One region of the Pseudoalteromonas sp. S2721 genome, then DNA from elsewhere that is predicted to be linked to it. Evidence: predicted binding sites of a transcription regulator. Region 1 holds the regulator's gene; each other region holds the start of a gene.

Region 1 (2,281 bases):
CACGTGCATTAGCCGCTAATCCTAAATTTATCCTTTTAGATGAGCCTTTTGCTGGTGTTGATCCTATTTCGGTGTTAGATATAAAGAAAATTATTGAGCACCTAAAAAATCGTGGTATTGGTGTACTTATTACTGACCATAATGTTCGAGAAACCCTTGATGTTTGTGAAAAAGCCTACATTGTTTCTCATGGGGAGCTAATTGCATCAGGGACACCTGAGCACGTATTAGCTGACCAAACTGTACGTGATGTTTATCTAGGCGAGCAATTCAGGCTGTAACCATTACGCCACCGACTAGAGCATCTGCTAGACTTATACAATGACAAAAAATCGATAACAGTGTCTTCACCGTTACCGATAACTTAAAAAGGATTGTTAGGGATACATGAGGCAATCATTACAGCTGCGCATGGGCCAGCAACTTACAATGACTCCACAACTGCAACAAGCCATTCGCTTGTTGCAGCTCAGTACATTGGATCTCCAGCAAGAAATTCAAGAAGCGCTTGATAGTAATCCTCTGCTTGAAGTGGAAGAAGCGGATTACAACGAAGAAAGCATCGGTAAGAATGAGCAAAAAGCGGAGTCTGACGATGTACAAGTCAGCGCGTCTGCCGACGAAGCACCTAGCGAATTCGAGCAAGAAAGCAGTGATGCTCTGAGTAAGGATACGGTTAGCGATGACTTAGCTATGGATGTTACGTGGGATGAGTACATGAGTGCCGCCCCATCAACATCGTCTGGGCCAATGCCTGAAGACGAGTCTATTTACCAAGGTGCTTCAACAGAAACACTGCAAGAATATTTAATGTGGCAACTACAGCTCACACCATTTAGTCCTACCGATGAAGCGATTGCCGTTGCCATCGTTGAAGCTATCGATGACTCAGGTATTTTAACGGTTAGCTGCGAAGATATTGTCGAAAGCTTTAATCAAAATAATGATGAAGAAGAAATCGAACTCGATGAAGTTGAAGCTGTCTTAAAAAGAATACAGTTATTCGATCCAGTTGGTATCGGCGCGCGAAGTTTACAAGAGTGCCTGTGTATACAACTTCGTCAATTCGATGCCAATACGCCATATTTAGCTGAAACTAAAATGGTTTTATCTGAGCATATCGAATTATTAGCAAGTCGCGACTATCGCACTTTAATGAAAAAGACTAAGCTTAAAGAAAACGAGCTTAAAGAAGTGATGACGCTCATTCACAGCTTAAATCCTAAGCCTGCGGATAGCATAGTACGCGAAGAATCTGAGTACGTCATACCCGATGTATCAGTGAAAAAAGTGAAAGGCCGCTGGGTAGTCGAGTTAAACCCAGATTGTATGCCAAAAATTAGAGTGAATAGCCAATATGCAGCGATGTCTCGCTCTGTTAAATCAAGTAGCGACAGCCAATTTATTCGTTCTCACTTACAAGAAGCAAAGTGGTTTATTAAGAGCTTAGAAAGCCGTAACGATACTTTACTAAAAGTGACCAACTGTATCGTGCAACAACAGCAAGCTTTCTTTGAACATGGCCCAGAAGCAATGAAGCCAATGGTGCTAAACGATGTCGCTGAAATGGTCGAAATGCATGAATCGACGATTTCTCGGGTTACAACACAAAAATATATGCATACCCCAAGGGGAATTTTTGAGTTGAAATATTTCTTCTCAAGCCATGTCAGCACCGAAAATGGTGGTGAGTGTTCTTCTACAGCAATTCGCGCTTTAATCAAGAAGTTAGTTGCTGCAGAAAACTCGGTTAAACCATTGAGTGATAGCAAAATTGCAGATATATTGGCTGAGCAAGGAATTAAAGTAGCTAGACGTACAATTGCAAAATATCGTGAGTCTCTAGCAATACCTCCGTCTAATCAGCGTAAAAGTCTGATTTAGACGTTTTACATAGAAGGAAAATGCTTATGCAACTAAATTTAACTGGTCGTCACGTAGAAGTCACTGATTCATTAAGAGACTATGTAAACACTAAGTTCGCAAAACTAGAAAGGCATTTTGATCATATTAATAATGTTCATGTCATTTTAGATGTAGAAAAATTAAGCCAAAAAGCAGAAGCAACTTTACATGTAAACGGAGGCGAGCTGTTCGCTTCTACAGAACATCAAGATATGTACGCAGCAATTGACTCATTGATCGATAAACTTGATCGCCAAGTCATTAAGCATAAAGAGAAATTAGCTCGACATTAAATTATGAAACTTAGTTCACTTACTAATCAGGACTGCAGCAAAGCTGCGGTCCTTTTTAATAGCAAAAAAAGAATTCTTGAGTA
Region 2 (2,281 bases), on a different contig from region 1:
ACAGTGCATACCAGAACCGTTATCACCTACGATTGGTTTAGGCATGAATGTCGCTGTTTTTCCGTATAAGTGAGCCATGTTATGGATAACATATTTCATCTCTTGGATTTCGTCAGCTTTTAATACCATTGTATTGAAGCGAGTTGCGATCTCATTTTGACCTGCAGTTGCTACTTCGTGGTGGTGAGCTTCTACTACTTGACCTAGTTCTTCAAGAACTAAACAAGTTGCTGAACGCCAGTCATGTGATGAATCAACAGGTGAACACGGGAAGTAACCGCCTTTAACACCTGGACGGTGACCCATGTTGCCACCTTCGTAATCTTTATCTGAGTTCCAAGCAGCTTCTACAGAATCGATTTTGTACATAGAACCAGACATGTCTGATTTGTATTTAACGTCATCAAAAAGGAAGAATTCTGGCTCTGGACCGAATAATACAGTGTCAGCAATACCAGTAGAGCGCATGTACTCTTCAGCGCGTTTTGCAACAGAACGTGGATCACGCTCGTAACCTTGAAGTGTTGAAGGCTCAACTACGTCACAACGTACGATTAGTGTAGCTTCTTCAGAAAACGGGTCCATTTTCGCAGACTCAGGAACAGGCATAAGTACCATGTCTGATTCGTTGATACCTTTCCAGCCAGCAATTGAAGAACCGTCAAACATTTTGCCGTCTTCGAAGAAATCTTCATCAATTTGATGATGAGGAATAGAAACATGCTGTTCTTTACCTTTGGTATCAGTAAAGCGTAAATCAATGAACTTAACGTCATTTTCTTTGATAAAATCTAAAACCGATTGTGACATGTGTCCTCCAATTGTTGGGTTTTATTTTTGCTGCATTATTGCTTTTCGCTTATATAAGCTGGTTTCGTGCCATGTTTTTAACACCTTGTTTAGGCTTGTAAAAAGTGAACAGGGCTTCGTTTTGTTAACTTTTATTGCACTAAGTTGGTGCGTAAAAAGATCATTCTGGTGCGTAAAAAGTGCGACCTTGTTTTGCACAATTATTGAGCGTGCCAATTTTTCGGTTATGAACACGATTTAGTGCCAAAATATGGTTCAAAAACTAAAATTTCGCCAGTTTTGAGCTCAGATTCACTTTAATTTTCATAAATTTGTCATTTATAAAACAGATACTTATAAAAAGCTTGAAGAAAGTTTATAAATTTATATTGGATAAACTTTCATCCATGCCATTATTAAGGGATAATATGCGCCCTTTTAAATCCTATGCTGGGACATCTGGTGAAAACGCAGGTGACTGCGTAGATCTTGCAGGATCAATGAGATTCAATTTCTCTGAGAAAAAATATGAGCATCGAAAAGTTAAGAAATATAGCGATTATCGCCCACGTTGACCACGGTAAAACAACTTTGGTTGATAAACTGCTTGAGCAATCAGGCACATTAGAAACGCGCGGCGGTAACGAAGAGCGCGTAATGGACTCAAACGACATTGAGAAAGAACGTGGTATTACCATTTTAGCTAAGAACACAGCTATCTCTTGGAACGACTACCATATCAATATCGTAGACACCCCAGGACACGCCGACTTCGGTGGTGAAGTAGAACGCGTACTTTCGATGGCTGACTCAGTATTACTACTTGTTGATGCTCAAGAAGGTCCAATGCCGCAAACGCGTTTCGTAACGCAAAAAGCATTCGCACAAGGTTTAACGCCGATTGTTGTTATCAACAAAATCGACAAACCTGGTGCACGTCCTGACTGGGTTATGGACCAAGTTTTCGATTTATTCGATAACCTAGGTGCAACTGACGAACAGTTAGACTTTAAAGTAATCTATGCATCAGCTATCAACGGCTGGGCAACAATGGATTTAGACGAGCCATCAGATAACATGGAACCAATGTTCCAGATGATCGTTGACGAAGTATCTCCACCGGATGCAGATCCTGAAGGTGCTTTCCAAATGCAAATTTCTCAGCTTGACTACAACTCATACATCGGTGTTATCGGTGTAGGTCGTATCAAGCGTGGTACTGTTCGTCCTAACCAACAGGTGACTGTTGTAAGCGCAGACGGTACTAAGCGTAACGGTAAAGTTGGCCAAGTAATGAGTTACTTAGGCCTTGAGCGTCATGAAGCAGAATCTGCAGGCGCAGGTGACATCATTGCAATCACTGGTCTTGGTGAGCTGAAAATCTCAGACACTATCTGTGATGTAAATACCGTTGAAGCATTACCACCACTAAGCGTTGATGAGCCAACAGTAACAATGACGTTCTCTGTAAACACATCACCATTTGCTGGTA
Region 3 (2,281 bases), on a different contig from region 1:
GCGCTTTTCATGTCACCAAACGAAGGGCGCTTTAACACGGTAACCGTAGCTTGTTTGTTACAAGACAACTGTTTGCTGACAATCCGCGATGATGAACTAGCCGATTTTCGTCTATTACGACTACGTGCTCGGAAAGGGCAAGTGGCGTGTGATAATCCAAAGCAACTTTTGGTGACTTTATTTGACCAAAAAGTCGAAAACCACGCTGATATGCTTGAAGACATGCATCATCAGTTAGAAAAACTCAGTGCCTATGTACTTGAAGAGGATGACTCTGACTTAGAAGAAGCCGTTAGCCGAATTTCTCGCCTTGAAGATAATAACGGTAAGGTGCGTTTATGTTTGATGGATACGCGCCGGAATATTTCGTTTTTACTGCGCCACCTAGGAGCGCCGACAGAAGACCGCGAATCACTACGTGAAATTGTACTCGATATTGATACCCTTATGTCTCACTGTACATTTTTGTTTGATAAGGTGAATTTCTTAATGGACTCGACTCAGGGTTTTATTAACATCGAACAAAACCAAATTATCAAAACCTTCTCTATTGCCTCAGTGGTGTTTTTACCTCCAACCGTTGTCGCCAGTATCTATGGGATGAATTTTAACAGTATGCCTGAACTGCAATGGGCATGGGGTTACCCGTTTGCAATTGGCATTATGTTGCTGTCTGGCTTTGCACCTTACTTGTTCTTTAAACATAAAGGTTGGTTGTAACAAAGCATAAAAAAGCCCAGCAAATGCTGGGCAAGGGGTCTTCGGATAGACCTAGGGGGTTTAACCTTTCAATTCGCCGGTAGACGATTCAATATGCGCACGAACAAACCATTGGAATTGTTCTAAATCAGCCAGTTGGCCGGTGATCATATCTTCAGAAACTGGGTCTAGCTCACCAAGCTTTTCGATAGCAGCACGGTGATCTTTATTAACACCGTTATACACTTTATCAAGCGCTGTTAGGTGGTCAGTAACTAAGCCTTTACCAATTGAATAATCTTGCCAAGTACGGCGTTCTACAATTGATTGAGGTGTGCCAACAGGTACACCGCCCATGGTTGCAATACGCTCTGCAATCGTGTCAGTCATCTCTTGCACTGCGCTTACTTGTGGGTCTAACATTTCGTGTACACCAATAAAATTAGGACCAACAACATTCCAATGAATGTGTTTTAAAGTGAGGTGTAAATCGATTAAAGCGACCATGCGTTGGTCTAGAATAGCAATCGTGTCCGCTGCAGCTTGGTCTTTAACACCCGGTGCTGTAAATTCTGCGATTTTTGATGATGAATTACTCATTACTCCTCCGAGATTATCTGTAAATTTCCTTTCGCTTTTAATCTAAAAAGCATGTGTAATTACACAGAAGCAAGCGTTGTGCCTAATAATTTTTAAATTATAAGGTTATGAATTTAATAGATTAATTTTATTTAAGTCTTGAGGGAGGGTGATACTAGCTAAGAAGAAGTATGAAAACTCTGCACACCTTCTGTAAAAAATTCAGTGTGCAGATACAAAGTTACGACTTAAGAAAGTAAAGCCGCCGCTAAACGAACAAAATCAGATGAGGTTAGAATGCCCACTAGGTTGTTATCTTTATCAACCACAGGCATGCAGCCATGACGGTTTTCAACAAAAAACTTAGCAACTTCGTGTAGCGGTTGCTCTGGCGAGATACTGGTAAAATCGGTAGCCATAATATCAACCACTTTAGTTTGCTTTTCCTTGCGTTCGAGGGCGCTGGCACTGTAATTAGCCATGATATTCATTACCTGAGCAATCATGATTTTTTGCGTTAACATGCCAACCAAACCACCATGCTCATTGATCACAGGGATATGACGAACATTTTTCTCTTTCATTAGATTATGAGCATCATGCAGGGTATTTTGCGCGCTAATAGCAAATGGGTCTGGCGTCATTAAATCACTAACTAGGTGTGTCATGGCTACATCCTTACAATTAATCAAGTTGTGGTAAGTTTAGCGCTTATCTAGTTAATTTCACTTAAGTGAGATCAAAGTATTAGTGATTAACGGTGTAATTACTTATGCAGTTCAGCAGTAGGTAAAAAGATGTAATGAGGATAATTTTTACCTTTAAATATTAATTTTATGAATTATTAGCTTGTTCAATTAGCGTATAAGCATCATGCGCTTTTTCACTTGGTTTTATGCCTTTTCCTAAAATGATTGTTAATTGTACGACTATTGTGCGCTCTAATAACGTTGACTCATGCAGTGCTGGCGAAGTTTGACTTGTGCAGGTTAATAAACCGCAG

What was found. The regulator sigma-54, encoded in region 1, starts transcription at its own class of promoters, with help from an activator protein. The targets are predictions, from matches to a motif close to GTTGGCACGNNNNTNGNNT.
Region 2: a site for sigma-54 is predicted at 866-884, ahead of glnA (glutamate--ammonia ligase). Genes of this name have one in related genera too.
Region 3: a site for sigma-54 is predicted at 1,367-1,385, ahead of dps (DNA starvation/stationary phase protection protein Dps). Genes of this name have one in related genera too.

The regions. Positions count from the first base shown of each region.
Region 1 covers NZ_PNCZ01000008.1:67,602-69,882, forward strand. The annotation lists gene lptB (LPS export ABC transporter ATP-binding protein) at 1-281, shown strand, start outside; gene CWC02_RS03610 (RNA polymerase factor sigma-54) at 388-1,884, shown strand; gene hpf (ribosome hibernation promoting factor) at 1,911-2,198, shown strand; gene ptsN (PTS IIA-like nitrogen regulatory protein PtsN) at 2,202-2,281, shown strand, end outside.
Region 2 covers NZ_PNCZ01000024.1:67,145-69,425, reverse strand. The annotation lists gene glnA (glutamate--ammonia ligase) at 1-810, opposite strand, end outside; gene typA (translational GTPase TypA) at 1,318-2,281, shown strand, end outside.
Region 3 covers NZ_PNCZ01000061.1:28,722-31,002, forward strand. The annotation lists gene corA (magnesium/cobalt transporter CorA) at 1-720, shown strand, start outside; gene dps (DNA starvation/stationary phase protection protein Dps) at 781-1,299, opposite strand; gene CWC02_RS18150 (CBS domain-containing protein) at 1,527-1,946, opposite strand; gene CWC02_RS18155 (CC0125/CC1285 family lipoprotein) at 2,113-2,281, opposite strand, start outside.